DNA from 2 places in the Rhizobium sp. T1470 genome. Region 2 is predicted to be linked to the other one. Evidence: predicted binding sites of a transcription regulator. Region 2 holds the regulator's gene; the other holds the start of a gene.
What was found. The regulator LexA, encoded in region 2, represses DNA repair genes until DNA is damaged. The targets are predictions, from matches to a motif close to TGTTCNNNNTGTGTTCNG.
Positions count from the first base shown of each region.

Region 1: a site for LexA is predicted at 2,175-2,192, ahead of WGT02_RS14290 (ATP-dependent helicase). Genes of this name have one in related genera too.

Region 1 is NZ_CP148091.1:2,823,799-2,831,553, reverse strand. It holds gene WGT02_RS14290 (ATP-dependent helicase) at 1-2,132, opposite strand, end outside; gene WGT02_RS14285 (efflux RND transporter periplasmic adaptor subunit) at 2,541-3,707, shown strand; gene WGT02_RS14280 (efflux RND transporter permease subunit) at 3,704-6,856, shown strand; partial or broken gene WGT02_RS14275 (flagellin C) at 7,108-7,586, shown strand; partial or broken gene WGT02_RS14270 (flagellin C) at 7,630-7,755, opposite strand, start outside.
Region 2 is NZ_CP148091.1:2,192,355-2,200,109, reverse strand. It holds gene eno (phosphopyruvate hydratase) at 1-627, opposite strand, end outside; gene WGT02_RS11090 (methyl-accepting chemotaxis protein) at 1,050-2,894, shown strand; gene kdsA (3-deoxy-8-phosphooctulonate synthase) at 2,917-3,762, opposite strand; gene WGT02_RS11080 (VOC family protein) at 3,759-4,643, opposite strand; gene lexA (transcriptional repressor LexA) at 4,843-5,559, shown strand; gene WGT02_RS11070 (hypothetical protein) at 6,437-6,730, shown strand; gene gltA (citrate synthase) at 6,855-7,755, shown strand, end outside.

The sequences.
Region 1 (7,755 bases), 630 kb from region 2:
CGCGATTGGCCGTAGCCGCCGCGACCATAGCCGCCGTAGCTCTGCTCGGCTTCCGCCACTTCGACATGCGTTTCCGGTAGTTCATCGAGAAAACGCGACGGGATGGTGGATTGCCAGAGACCGTGGATCCGTCGGTTGGAGACGAACCAGATGTGGCAGCGGTGCTTGGCGCGGGTGATGCCGACATAGGCGAGGCGGCGTTCTTCTTCGAGGCCGGCGCGACCACTTTCATCGAGCGAACGCTGGTGGGGGAAGAGACCTTCCTCCCAGCCGGGCAGGAAGACGGTGTCGAACTCCAGGCCCTTGGCGGAATGCAGCGTCATGATCGAGACGGCGTCGAGATTTTCATTCTGCTCGGCGTCCATGACCAGCGAGACGTGCTCGAGAAAGCCGCGCATCGACTCGAAGCTTTCCATCGAGCGGATCAGTTCCTTCAGGTTTTCGAGACGGGTCGGCGCGTCGGCCGACTTGTCGTTCTTCCACATATCGGTATAGCCCGACTCTTCGAGAATCTGCTCGGCAAGCTCGGTATGGGGCGTATTTTCCAGCATTTCCTGCCAGCGGCGGAAGGATTGGACGACGTCGAAGAGGGCCTTGCGAGCCTTCGGCTTCAACTCGTCGGTCTCGATCATGTCGGCGGCTGCCGCCAGCATCGGAATATCGCGGGCGCGAGCGTAATCGTGAAGGGCGCGCACGGTGGTGTCGCCGAGACCACGCTTCGGGGTGTTGATGATGCGCTCGAAGGCGAGGTCGTCGGCAGGCTGTGCGACGAGGCGGAAATAGGCCATGGCATCGCGGATTTCGAGGCGCTCGTAGAAGCGCGGGCCGCCAATCACGCGGTAGTTGAGGCCCAACGTCACGAAGCGGTCTTCGAATTCGCGCATCTGGAAGGAGGCGCGCACGAGGATCGCCATGTCGTTCAGCAGATGCCGCTTGCCATCGGGATTGCCGCGCTGAAGCTGCTCGATTTCCTCGCCGATTTCCCTGGCTTCCACTTCGGAATCCCAGGAGGCGTGCACCTGGACCTTGATGTCTTCGGGATCGCTCCGATCAGTGAAGAGCGTCTTGCCGAGGCGGCCTTCGTTGTGAGCGATCAGGTGGCCGGCCGCACCGAGGATATGCGCCGTCGAACGGTAGTTGCGCTCCAGCTTGATGACCTTGGCGCCCGGGAAATCCTTTTCGAAGCGCAGGATGTTGTCCACCTCGGCGCCGCGCCACCCATAGATCGACTGGTCGTCGTCGCCGACGCAGCAAACGTTCTGCGGCTCACCCTTGGGGCGCTGCGCGAGCAGCCGCAGCCACATATACTGGGCGGTGTTGGTGTCCTGATATTCGTCGACGAGGATGTAGCGAAAGCGGCCGTGATACTCCTTCAGAAGATCCGGGTTCTTCCGGAAAATCGCGATCGGGTGCATCAAGAGATCGCCGAAATCGCAGGCGTTCAGCGTCGAAAGCCGTTGCTGGTAGGCGACGTAAAGTTCGCGGCCCTTGCCGTTGGCGAAGGCGCGTGCGTCGCCTTCCGCGATGTCGCCGGGGCCGAGGCCCTTGTTCTTCCAGGTGTCGATCATGCCGGCGAACTGCTTGGCAGGCCATCGCTTGTCATCGAGACCTTCCGCCTGGATGAGCTGCTTGATCAGACGGACGACGTCGTCGGTATCGAGAATCGTGAAGTCGGAGCGCAGGCCGACCATTTCGGCATGGCGGCGCAGAAGCCTCACGCCGATCGAGTGGAAGGTGCCGAGCCATGGCATGCCCTCAACAGCACCGCCGACGAGAACGGCAATGCGCTCCTTCATCTCGCGGGCAGCCTTGTTGGTGAAGGTGACGGCGAGGATCTGCGAGGGGAATGCGCGGCCGGTGTTGAGGATATGGGCAATGCGCGTCGTGAGGACACGTGTCTTGCCAGTGCCTGCGCCCGCGAGCACGAGGACGGGGCCTTCCAGCGTTTCGACGGCTTCGGTCTGCTCGGGGTTCAAGCCGGAAAGGTAATCGGGGCGCTTGCCGCCATCTCGAGCGGCCATGGCCCGGGCGGCGAGCCCTCCGGCGGCGGAAGCGGCAGGGGTCGGCTGCTTGCGCGGCGGCTCGCCCGGCTCTTCATCGAAGAAGGGGATATCGTCGAAACTATTGCTCATGGCGCGTAATGTAGTGATTCGGGATGGAAAGACCAGAAAAGATGTTCTGCTTTCATTCCCGGTCGGATGGCTGTCCTCAGCTTGTATCTGGCGTGAGAGGGCAGCAACGGCAGCGAATTGCCGGCATGTGAGACGAGAATCGTTCCCGGCGGTACCGCATCCCTCATAAACGTCAGAAAACAACCGTCATTTGACCCGAACGAAGAGACACTGCGAAACCTGCGCGGAGCGATGGGCGGATACTCCGTCGATAACTCAGTCTTGATATTACAATTCAGTAAGGAGGGGCCAATTCGCTTGCCGGTGATCAGCAAAGAGACAATATTGTCGCAGACGCGCGGCAATTTGTCCTGCGAACGCCTCTTTCGATAGACCCTGGACCAGCCTCGAGTCCCTCTGGAGACGTGAATGCCATTTTGGAAGCAGTTTATCGTTTGCCTTGTCGTGATTGCTGCCGGCTTTGCTGGATGGGTATACTTTGTGCCGGGAGCTGGCGAGACGCTGCGCAAGGCCGGCTTTAGGGAGGTTTCCAAGCTAGCGCCCGACGAGGCTGTACCGCAGCTGGCGGCCAGTGGAGAAGGGCAGTCGAGGCGTCCCGGTGGCGGAGCCCTTGCCCCCGTTCTGGTCGCCACGCAAGCCGTTGTTCGTGGCATTGTCAATGATCGGTTGAGCGCCATCGGCACGGGGGATGCGATCCGCTCTGTCGTGGTGATGCCACAGGCGAGCGGCACGATCCGCGAAATCCTCATCAAATCGGGCGACAGGATCACCAAGGGGCAGGTCCTTGCGAAACTCGACAGCGAAGAGCAAGTCATCGCTCGCGGTCAGGCGGATGTGGCGCTGAAGAGCGCCATCGAGAAATCCAGTCTCTACCACAACATCAAATCCAGCGTATCGCGCATGGATGTCTTCGATGCCGAAATCGCGGAGCAGGGCGCGCGGCTGCAGCTGCAGGCCGCCGATCTCAATCTTGAACGCCGCAGCATCGTTGCGCCGATCGATGGCATCGTCGGCATTATCCCTATCAACATCGGCGACAACGTCTCGACAACCACGCCTGTCGCGACGCTCGACGACCGAACGGAAATTCTTGTCGACTATTGGGTGCCCGAGCGCTTCGCCAACACCATCACGGTCGGCCAGCCGGTTGAGGCAACGTCGGTAGCCCGGCCCGGTCGGGTATTCTCGGGCGCGGTCGAAGCAATCGACAACCGCATCGACGCGGCCAGCCGCACAATGCGCGTTCGGGCCCGTATCGACAACGCGTCGGACGAGCTGCGCGCCGGCATGTCCTTCAATGTCGGGATGAAGTTTGGGGGTGACCGATATCCGGCGGTCGATCCGCTTTCGGTCCAGTGGGACTCGCAAGGGGCTTTTGTTTGGAAGGTTGTCGACGGCAAGTCCGGCAAGGTGCGGGTCAGTATCGTGCAGCGCAATCCCGACTACATTCTCGTCAAAGCCGATCTGAAGGATGGCGATGCCATCGTCACCGAGGGCCTGCAGCGCGTCCGTGAGGGCGGCGGGGTGCGGGTTGCCGGCGAAGTCGCGTCGAATTCGGAGCCTGCCACGCAATGAACGTGATCGAGATGCAGGACAAGCCGGCTTCCGGCAAACAGACCTTTACCGCGCTGTTCGTCCGGCGTCCCATCCTTGCGCTGGTCTTCAATGCCTTGATGATCGTCGCCGGCCTTGCGGCCTATGCCGGAATCGAAGTGCGCGAACTGCCTGATGTCGATCGGCCCATCGTGACCGTTCGCACCACTTTCGAGGGCGCGTCGCCGCAGACGATCGACCAGGAACTGACGAAGGTGATCGAGGGCGCGGCGGCTCGCGTCAGCGGCCTCAAGTCGATTTCCTCCAGTTCGCAGTTCGGCCAGAGCCGGGTGACGCTCGAATTCTCGGACTCAATCGATCTTGCCGTCGCGGCAAACGATGTGCGCGACGCCATCGGCCGTATCTCAGATCGTCTGCCCGAGGAGGCAGATGCGCCGCAGATCGTCAAGGCAGATTCCGATTCTCAGCCGATCATGCGACTTGCCGTGACCTCGTCCAAGCTCAACATGGATGACCTGACCCTTCTCGTGGAAAACCAGGTCATCGACCGCCTTGCCTCGGTCGACGGTGTTGCCGATGTCGAGACCTATGGCGACCAAGAGAAGGTGTTCCGTGTCGACGTCAACCAGAGCGAACTTGCCAGTCGTGGGCTGACTGTTGGCGATCTGACGAAGGCGCTGTCGAGCGCTGCCCTCGATATGCCGGCCGGATCGTTGAAGAGCCCGACGCAGACGATCGTCGTGCGTGCGATGGCGAGTCTGCAGACGCCGGAGGATTTCGCCAACGTCATTTTGCAGAACCGCGTGCGCCTCGGCGATGTGGCGAACGTTACGCTCGGACCGCGCGACGGACAGACGGCACTGCGCTCCAACGGCGTTCCCGGCATCGGTCTCGGCGTCATCCGCCAGGCGCAGTCGAATACGCTGAACATTTCGAACGGCATCAAGGACGCCGTTGCCGAGCTTTCGAAGACGCTTCCCGAGGGCACGCGGATCACCATCACCAGCGATGATGCCGTCTTCATCCAGGGGGCGATTCATGAGGTCGTGCTGGCGTTGATCCTGGCCGCCGTCATCGTTACCGGCGTGATCTATCTTTTCCTGCGGGATTGGCGCGCGACGATCATCCCTGCCGTCAGCATGCCGGTGGCGCTGATCGGAACCCTTGCGGCCGTCTATCTCGTCGGCTTCTCGATCAACATCCTGACGCTTCTTGCGATCGTGTTGGCCACGGGTCTCGTCGTGGACGACGCGATCGTCGTTCTCGAGAACATTGTGCGCCGCCGATCGGAAGGCATGGGGCCGCGGGCGGCCGCCGTGCTTGGCACACGTGAGGTGTTCTTTGCGGTGATCGCGACGACTGCGACGCTTGCCGCAGTCTTCATTCCGCTGTCCTTCCTGCCGGGGCAGGTGGGTGGCCTGTTCCGCGAATTCGGCTTCGTGCTGGCCTTCTCGGTCGGCCTCTCGTCCATCGTCGCTTTGACCTTGTGCCCGATGCTCGCCTCGCGGATATTGACGAAGGAGATGCTCGAGGACCACGGACTTCTCGGCCGTTTCGGCACCTGGTTTGCTGATACCTACCGGTGGTCGTTGCATGCCTGCCTGAATGCGCCGCTCGTCGTCATCGTCGTTTCCGCGATTTTCGCGGGAGCGGCTGTGCTGGCCTTCTCGACGGTTCGAAGCGAGCTGACGCCGAACGAAGACCGCGCCCTGGTGATGATGCGCCTGACAACACCGCAGGGTTCCAGTCTCGAATATACCCGCGACAAGATGCAGCGGGTTGAAGAGTATCTTCAGCCGCTCGTCGACAGCGGTGATATCAGCAACGTCTTTTCCATCTCCGGGCAAGGCGGGCAGGTCAACAGCGGCTTCATGGTGCTGACGCTGGCGCCGTGGGGTGAGCGCCACCGCACGCAGGCGGAGATTGTCGCCGATATCAACCGGGCGGCTGCAAGGGTTCCGGCTCTGCGCGGCAATGCGATCCAGTCGAACAGCCTGCGCATTCGCGGCGCCGGCAATGGATTGCAGATGGCTTTGGTTGGTAACGATCATGAGGCACTGACGACCGCAGCCGCTCAATTGGTCCAGGCACTCGACGCAAAAGGGCATTACGATACGCCGCGATTGAGCAACGAGCCGACCCAGGCTCAGGTGTCGGTCACGTTCGACCGCGAGCGGGCCTCCGATCTCGGCATCGACATTACCGGCCTCTCAACGGCCATGCAGTCGCTGCTGGAAGGGCGCTCGGTCGTCGATGTTTTCGTCAAGGGTGAAGCCTATCCGGTGCTGCTCACCTCCAACACCCGGCCCCTTGACGATCCGACGGATCTAGAGAACGTCTTCCTGAAGACCGGTGATGGCAAGATCGTGCCGATGTCGGTGATCGCGTCGCTGACGGAAAGCTCGGTCGCGCCGCAGCTGAACCGCGAACAGCAGCTCGCCTCGGTGGCGATCACTGCCGGCCTGAAGAACGGTCTCTCGCTCGGAGATGCCGTCAAGGAAGTGACCGAGATCTCCAAATCGATCCTGCCGCCCGGCGCCCGTCTCGTCCCTCTCGCTGAGGCCGCGACACTGGAAGAGAACTCGAGCGGCATGGCGCTGACCTTTGGCTTTGCCATCGTCATCATCTTTCTGGTTTTGGCCGCGCAGTTCGAAAGCGTGCTGTCGTCGGTGATCATCATGTCGACGGTGCCGCTCGGGCTCGCATGCGCCGTCTTCGCACTGATCATCACCGGGTCGAGCCTCAACATCTACAGCCAGATCGGCCTTGTGCTGCTTGTGGGCGTGATGGCGAAGAATGGTATTCTGATCGTCGAGTTCGCGAACCAGCTGCGCGATCGCGGCGAGGATGTGCGCACAGCGATCGAGAAGGCGTGTGCGCTGCGTCTGCGACCCGTGATGATGACGATGATCGCGACCATCCTCGGCGGCGTTCCGCTGGTCTTTGCGCATGGCGCTGGCGCGGAAGCGCGCGTCGCGCTCGGCTGGGTCATTGTCGGGGGGCTCGGCTTTGCGACGCTGGTGACGCTCTACATTACGCCGGTCGCCTACCTGCTTATCGCCCGCTTTGCGAAGCCGCATGCTCATGAAGAGGAGCGCCTCCACGAAGAAATGGCTCACGCATCGCGGCCTCCGGCACCAAAGGCAGGCCGACTGCAGGCGGCAGAATAGCGAAGCCCGCTGCCCTGGCGGGCAAACGCTGCGACTTATAGTTTATGAAAAGTTGTAGGATTGGATGAATTTCCTCTAAACCTTAGATGTTTTTTAAGCATGAGCGGCAATCATTCCGACAGAAACCGATAGATCCTCCAACGTTTCGGAGGGCCGCTTCGGCGCCGGTGTGAGGCGCTCCCGGACATGAAGGTTCGCGGTACCGGTTTGTTTGTATCAGTCGCGTATTGTTGTGTTCGGAGTACAGTACCTTGACGATTTATCGGCGCACTTCGGTGGATGCCGCGCTGTATATTTTGCGTGACATCGGTCGCGATATGACCAAGACGCAGAGGCAGGTATCCACCGGCCTCAGAGTGGAAAGAGCGTCCGACAACGGCGCCTATTGGGCGATAGGTTCGACGCTGAAAACCGATCAGAAAGCCCAGTCGGCTATTCGCGACGCCCTTGGCCTCGCGGCTGCGACCATGGACACAGCTTACAATGCCGTCGACAATGCGATCGATCTCGTCGACAAGGACAAGATCAACACGGATATCGCTTACCTGAAAGATCACTGCGCTCGGTTGCCCAGTCCGCGGAGTTCAACGGCGACAACTGGGTTGTTATCGACGGATCCACAGATCCGTCCAAGCCGAGGCAGATACCGTCTTCCTTCATCCGTCATTCCGATGGCACGGTGAAGGTCGACATGCTCAGCTATGAGGTCGATCTCGCACCGGTTGGTGCGGCCGGGTTCGGTTGCTGCAACGAGCTTTGCCTTGATCTCGCTGACGCTTTTCGAGTGCGCCGAAGGCCGAGCCAACCGTCGTCATCTGGTTCAGCATCATGTCGACGACGGTGATCATCTCCTTCACCTGCGCCTGGGTCGTGCTGCTGGAAACCCCAATTTCGACCTG
Region 2 (7,755 bases):
CGGCGCGAAGCCACCTTCGTCGCCGACGTTGGTGTTGTGACCTTGAGCTGACAATTCCTTCTTAAGGACGTGGAAGACTTCCGAGCCCATGCGAACGGCTTCACGGATGGAATCGGCGCCGACCGGCAGGATCATGAATTCCTGGAAGTCGATTGGGTTGTCGGCATGCGCACCACCGTTGATGATGTTCATCATCGGAACCGGCAGGAGGTGGGCGCTGGCGCCGCCGACGTAGCGGTAGAGCGGCAGGCCGGAAGCCTGTGCTGCCGCCTTGGCAACGGCGAGCGAGACGCCGAGGATGGCGTTGGCGCCAAGACGCGCCTTGTTCGGCGTGCCGTCCAGCTCGATCATGATGTTGTCGATCTGGATCTGGTTTTCGGCGTCGATACCACCGATCGCGTCGAAGATCTCCGTGTTGGCGGCTTCGACGGCCTTTTCAACACCCTTGCCGAGATAGCGCTTGCCGCCATCGCGCACTTCGACTGCTTCGTGAGCACCGGTCGAAGCGCCCGACGGCACCGCCGCGCGGCCCATGCTGCCATCTTCGAGATAGACATCGACTTCGACGGTCGGGTTACCACGGCTGTCGAGAATCTCGCGGGCGATAATGTCGGTAATTGCGGTCATCGGCTCTTCCTGCTCGAGGGTGGATAAATCGTTCGAAGCCTGTTTAATCGAAGGCACGCAAATTACAATGCCACACCGACGACACACGGCATGTCACGACCTATCGCGCGAATATGTCAGGCTTTTGAAGAGGCTTGCCCCTCCATCTTTCTGCTGCCCTGCTCCAGTGTTTCGAAACTACAGGTTTTAAAAAACAAGTCACAGTATTCGATGCGGTTGCACATTTATCGATCGGTAACCAATCAATAGTACAATTAATCCTCAATAAGGAAATACTGCCTGTCCGCCGGCAAGTAGTATTGCATGATGCACTTCCTTGTGCGGTTCAAACCCGCCTGCTTATAGGGCTTTTAAGTTCCCTCCAAATTCCAAGCCATTTCAATAAACAACACCTGTTCACTATAAAATTTACGGGGCGCCGGATGAAACTCAATATTGCTCGCAGCCTTGCCATCTTCGCGGCCGTCGTCACCGCGGGATTGATCACTTCGATCGGCATACAGAATTACGCCTTCAACAAGCTGCGGGTGAACGGCGAAATGTATAAGCAGATCGTCTACGGCAAGGATCTCGTCGCCGATATCCTGCCGCCGCCTCTCTACATCGTCGAATCCTACATGCTTGCACTTGAGGCGGTGCAGCGTCCTGAAGTCGCGCGGAAGAATATCGAGCGCATCCAGACTGTCCTGAAGCCCGCCTATGAGGATCGCCGCAAATATTGGTCGGAAACGGCGCTCAGCGCCGATCTCAAGGAAAAACTCCTGAACGACGTCCTCGTCAAAGGCGACGTCTTCTGGAAGGTGATGGCGGAAGAACTCGCCCCGGCCATTCTCAAGAACGACGCTGCCGTCATCCCGGCGGCCTTCGAGAAGCTTTCAACGAATTTCCATATTCATGAAGAGGCCGTCAACAAGCTCGTGGACATGGCGAACGCCTTCCTTGCTGCTGCCGAAAAGGATGCTGCCGAACAAACCCGCATCCTTTCCACGATCACACTTGCGGCAGCCGCTGTCTCGTTTTGCCTGTTGCTCGGCGGCCTCTATGCCTTCCGTCGACGCGCTATCGTGCCGCTCTCGGCGATGCGCGACTATATGGCGATCCTTGCCGGTGGCGATTATTCGAAGGAAGTGCCCTTCAGCCGCCGCGCCGACGAGATCGGCGCGATGGCGCGCGCCGTCACCGTCTTCCGTCAATCTGCCGAAGAGCGAAACAATATCCGCGAGCGCCAAGATGCTGAACGCCGGGTGCAGGCACAGCGTGATGCGGTGCTTGCCGCGACCAAGGCAGAAGAGGAAGCCGCCCGCGAGCGCGTCATTGCAAGCCTGAGCCGCGGTCTGGAGCGCCTTTCCGGCGGCGACCTCACTGTCCAGCTCAGCGAACCCTTCGAAGCCGCCTACGAAAAGCTGCGCCACGAGTTCAACTCGAGCATCCGCACGCTTTTCGGCGCAATGAAGGAAATCTCGGCCGTCACGAATACGGTAAGGACCGGCTCGAGCGAAATCGCCTCGAGCACGGATGATCTGGCCCGGCGAACGGAGCATCAGGCCGCCTCGCTGGAGCAGGCAGCCTCCGCGCTCGACCAGATCACCGTCACCGTCAAGAACTCATCGGAACGGGCCAATGAAGCGAACGCGGTGATGACGGCGACGAAGGAAAGCGCCAGCTACTCGGCAACCGTCGTGCACGAGGCGGTGGCCGCGATGGAGAAGATCGAGACATCATCCGCGCAGATCGGCGAGATCATCAACGTCATCGACGAAATCGCCTTCCAGACCAACCTCCTCGCGCTCAATGCCGGCGTGGAGGCCGCCCGTGCAGGTGAGGCCGGAAAAGGCTTTGCCGTCGTTGCGCAGGAAGTGCGCGACCTTGCCGGTCGCTCCGCCAATCTGGCGAAAGAAATCAAACAGTTGATCGAGAGGTCTTCCAGCCAGGTTTCAGCAGGCGTTGGCCTCGTCAACCGCACAGGCGAAGCGCTCAGCAATATCGATCAGCAGGTTCTGATGGTCACTGCGCTGATCGAGGGGATCGTGCGTTCTTCCTCCGAACAAACCACCGCGCTCCTGGAAGTCAACGCCGCCGTCAACACGATGGACAGCGTCACGCAGCAGAACGCGGCGATGGTCGAGCAAACCAGCGCCGCCTGCCGAGAGCTCGGCGACGAGGCAGTGCACCTCAATCACCTGCTGTCTCGTTTCCGTCTCGACGATACGGACAACTCCGTGACCAAGGGATATCCCTCCCACAAACGGATGGCGCTTGCCGGTTGACGGCCGGCACTTTCTGCAGGTTTCAGGCCGCCTTGGCGATCACGTCGAAAGCCAGCAGCTTTTCGAGTAGCCGCGGCATATCCTTCAGGTGAACCATGTTCGGCCCGTCGGACGGCGCATTGTCAGGGTCTTCGTGCGTTTCGATGAAGACGCCGGCGACGCCAACGGCAACGGCTGCCCGTGCCAGCGTCTCCACGAATTCGCGCTGGCCGCCGGTTGAGCCGCCCTGCCCGCCTGGCTGCTGCACCGAATGCGTGGCGTCAAAGATCACGGGAGCGCCCATCGCCGCCATGATCGGCAGCGAACGCATGTCCGAAACCAGCGTGTTGTAGCCGAAGGAGGCGCCACGCTCGCACAGCAGGATATTGGGGTTGCCGGTCGAGTTCAGCTTGTTGAGGACATTCTTCATGTCCCAAGGAGCAAGGAACTGGCCCTTCTTGACGTTGATGGTGCGGCCGGTCTTGGCGGCAGCGACCAGCAGGTCGGTCTGGCGGCTGAGGAAGGCCGGGATCTGCAGGATGTCGACGACGGTCGCCACCTCGGCGCACTGCTCCTCGGTGTGGATGTCAGTCAGGACCGGAAAGCCGTATTCCTTCTTGAGGTCTGCAAAGACCTCAAGCGCCGTTTCGAGGCCGATCCCACGCTGAGCCGACAGCGAGGTGCGGTTCGCCTTGTCGAAGGAGGACTTGTAGACGAGGCCGAGACCAAGCTTGTCGCAGAGTTCCTTTAGCACGCCCGCGACCATGAAGGCATGGTCACGGCTCTCCATCTGGCAGGGCCCAGCAATCAGCGACAGCTTGCCGGCATTGGAAAAGGTGACGCAGCCGGCGCCTTCGCCAACCACGACTTCGGACTTTGTCTGGCTCATCGTTTCTCCTCAAAGGCGAAGAGCGCGCCCTGCCCGGGAGCCGCCTTCACCAGAATTCGATTGTTTTTGCGCGTGTAGGTCATCCCGTTAGCAGCCAAATGCGCTTCTGTCACGGCGAGCTCGCCAACCTTGAAGACGATGGCGATGCCGCGCAAGCCGCGATCGGTGGACGCTGCAGGAAGGTCGAAATATGCATACAATCCATCGGGGGATAGAACGCTGATCCTGGCATTCGGAGCGGCGACGCTCACGCCGAAGGCGTCGTTGACAATCCCCGGGCCGTGCGCCGCTGCGCGCACGAATGATCCGAACGCCTTCGGATCTGGCGAAACCAGAGCGATCTCTGCGATCCCATGGACGCCGTTCGCGTGCACTTGCAGCGCTTTTCGATCGGCCGGCAGCGGATTGACGCGTTGACACGTGAAAAAGAAGAAATCCGGAGCCCGCAGATCCACCGCGAAAGCGAGCTTGAACGCGGCTGTGGCCTCCGAGCCATCGGGCATCTTCATCGGTCGCTCGAACTGTAGCATCTCGCCGCCATTGATCCTTTCGGAAAGGAACCGGGCGTGGTCGCGATCGGCATCTGCGGTCGCGAAGACCACGGCAGAGAATCCATCGTCCCCGCATCGAAACCGAAAGGCGCGGTCACGCGCGGTGAAGACATTCCCTTTCTTCGCCGACGCCTCGTGCAGTTCCGCGCTGGCGACCCCCAGGGGCTCTAGGTAAGTTTCGTCGGAGAAGAATATGCAGGCGTTCTCTGTTCCAAACGGATGCCGGGCATCGGGCGCGATGGTGAACCCAAGTTTTCCGAGACGTTCGCGCGCGAGTCCAATATTGGAGACCGGCAGCACGATGTGGTCCAGCGGATGTGCTTCGCTCATAGCAAACTCTCCGGAATTTGCGAAGATGTGCGCCGGGTCGCAGGACAATGCAACCCCCTTCGGCGCTTTCAGTCAAATGAACTGAGAAAACTGAACAAGTTGCGGGCAAGTTTTACGAAAATTTAGGCACTTGCGGAACACATATGGAACATATAGTGTCTGTTCTGGCTTTGTTTCACGACTCTGGGGTTCAACTTCGATGCTGACGCGTAAACAACAGGAGCTTCTTCTCTTCATTCACGAGCGAATGAAGGAGTCCGGTGTCCCCCCTTCTTTCGATGAAATGAAAGATGCCTTGGACCTCGCGTCGAAGTCAGGCATTCACCGGCTGATTACAGCGCTCGAAGAACGTGGCTTCATTCGCCGACTGCCGAATCGGGCCCGCGCCCTGGAGGTCATCAAGCTTCCGGAGGCATATAACCCGAGCTTGCAACCACGCCGCGGCTTTTCGCCGAGCGTCATCGAAGGCAGCCTCGGCAAACCGCAGCTTGTTGCGCCGCCGAAGCCGGCAGCACATGCCGACAACGGCAATTCCGCCTCGGTACCGGTTATGGGACGGATCGCCGCCGGCGTGCCGATTTCGGCAATCCAGAACAATACTCACGACATCACCGTTCCGGCCGACATGCTTGGCCCGGGCGAGCACTATGCGCTTGAGGTCAAGGGCGACTCGATGATCGAAGCCGGCATTTTCGATGGCGACACGGTGATCATTCGCAATGGCAGCACCGCAAATCCCGGCGACATCGTTGTCGCGCTCGTCGATGACGAAGAAGCGACCCTCAAGCGCTTCCGCCGGAAGGGCGCCTCCATTGCGCTCGAGGCCGCGAACCCGGCTTATGAAACGCGTATTTTTGGACCCGACCGCGTCAAGGTTCAGGGCAAGCTCGTCGGGCTCATTCGTCGTTATCATTGACGACAGGCGGCTCACCGTCAAACGTGCCGCTTCGCCAGTTGTATGCCCAATGCCGCATCCAGGGGCGGTCAAGCGTGGTAGTAGGCGGTGACACGATGGTGTTCCCTGTTCGTCTTTGCGTATCTCGGCGGCGCCAGAGCCGCGACGCAGGATTTCTCCGGTGAATAGCAGTGCGTCCGGCCGGCATTCGGTCGCACGCAGGCGAGCGGGCGTCACGACGATATCGGCGGTATCGCGCGCAGCGCCGAAGTAAGCAGGGTTTTCGACGATTGTCAGAACGTAGCTGCTATCGTGCGTGGCGGTGCACCAGGCGTTTTCAGGGAAACAAGGCGGTCTTCAGCGCCCGTCGCAGAGGCCTGCCGCAACGTATTGCGGGCATTGCGCAATTCCTTAGCCGAGAGTCTTTGAGCTTGGCCTTCGCTGTCCGCCGCCGGACAGGGGTGATATTGCGTCGCCGAGGTGGAATTGATGCAGTGCCAGCGGTCACGGCGATCCCCTTCCCGACGCTCAACGCAGCCCGTGATCGTCGTGATTATACGCGCGTCCAATATGACGGTCGCCCTACTCCGTGCTTCGAACTGGGCGGAAAGCATTCCCACGACACCAATACGCCCGCCAGCGCAAGATTTCGGATCAGTCGGCGGCGCCCCGGGGACTGCGGCCGGTGCAATCAGGGCGAACGCAACAAACCATGCCCCCAGGCGGATCATTGGCGGGTCACTTGCGAGCTCAAACCAGAGGACGGCGTCGGCCCGAGGAAGACCGGAGAAAATACGAAGAACCGCCCATGATCCATCTCCGTCGCCACAGCGCGACGAAAACACGAAGAGCAGCCGGGCGGCGCGGTCGTAAACCACGTTGCCCAGGAGACGAGTGATTGCGTGCTGAAGGCGCGCGGAGGCTTCTAAGCAGATTGAGCCCGAAGAAAAGAACGCTCTGCCATGCGAGCAAGCGCATCCGCGCCGAGGGGCCTGCCTCACAAAGTGGCTTCAACCCCGGCATGCATCTGCGCCCAAAAACAGCCGCCCTTGCAACCACAATGCAAGTTCTTCAGGCTTCAGGCAACAATAATCGATTGAAATCCGAAGGAGAATCGGAAGCCAGAAAAGCCAAGGATAATCATCAGCTTCTGCTATGCGCAGGGCTCATCGCAGGAGTGCCCAAAAGTTGATACTGCGATGCACAAAATGGCGTCACGGGAACTTGGCATTAGGCGCGCGATCATATAGCTATCGTCGACGACGCTTAACCCTATGGCGCTTTTATGGCGCCAACCGCCAGTTTGGAGGATCAGAATGACGGAACAAAGCGCAACACTGAAAATCGGTGATAAATCAGTCGATCTCGCCGTCAAGAGCGGCACGATCGGCCCTGACGTCATTGATATCGGCGCCCTGTACAAGCACACGGCTTCCTTCACGTACGATCCTGGTTTTACCTCGACCGCATCCTGTGAATCGAAAATCACCTACATCGATGGTGATGCCGGCGTACTGCTACATCGCGGTTATCCGATCGAGCAACTTGCCGAGCATGGCGACTTCCTCGAGGTCTGCTACCTGCTCCTCTATGGCGAACTGCCGACCGCTGCGCAGAAGAAGGATTTCGACTATCGCGTCACGCATCACACGATGGTGCATGAGCAGATGAGCCGGTTCTTCACGGGCTTCCGCCGCGATGCGCATCCGATGGCCGTCATGTGCGGCTGCGTCGGTGCATTGTCGGCCTTCTACCACGACTCCACCGACATCACGGATCCGCATCAGCGCATGGTCGCAAGCCTGCGCATGATCGCCAAGATGCCGACACTTGCGGCCATGGCCTACAAGTATCACGTCGGCCAGCCCTTCGTTTACCCGAAGAACGATCTCGACTACGCCTCGAACTTCCTGCGCATGTGCTTTGCTGTTCCGTGCGAAGAATATGTCGTCAATCCGGTGCTGTCCCGCGCCATGGACCGCATCTTCATCCTGCACGCCGACCACGAGCAGAATGCATCGACCTCGACGGTCCGCCTCGCCGGCTCATCGGGCGCAAACCCGTTCGCCTGCATCGCCGCCGGCATTGCCTGCCTCTGGGGCCCGGCTCACGGCGGCGCCAATGAAGCAGCGCTGAACATGCTGACCGAGATCGGCACCGTCGACCGTATTCCCGAATACATAGCCCGCGCCAAGGACAAGAACGATCCGTTCCGTC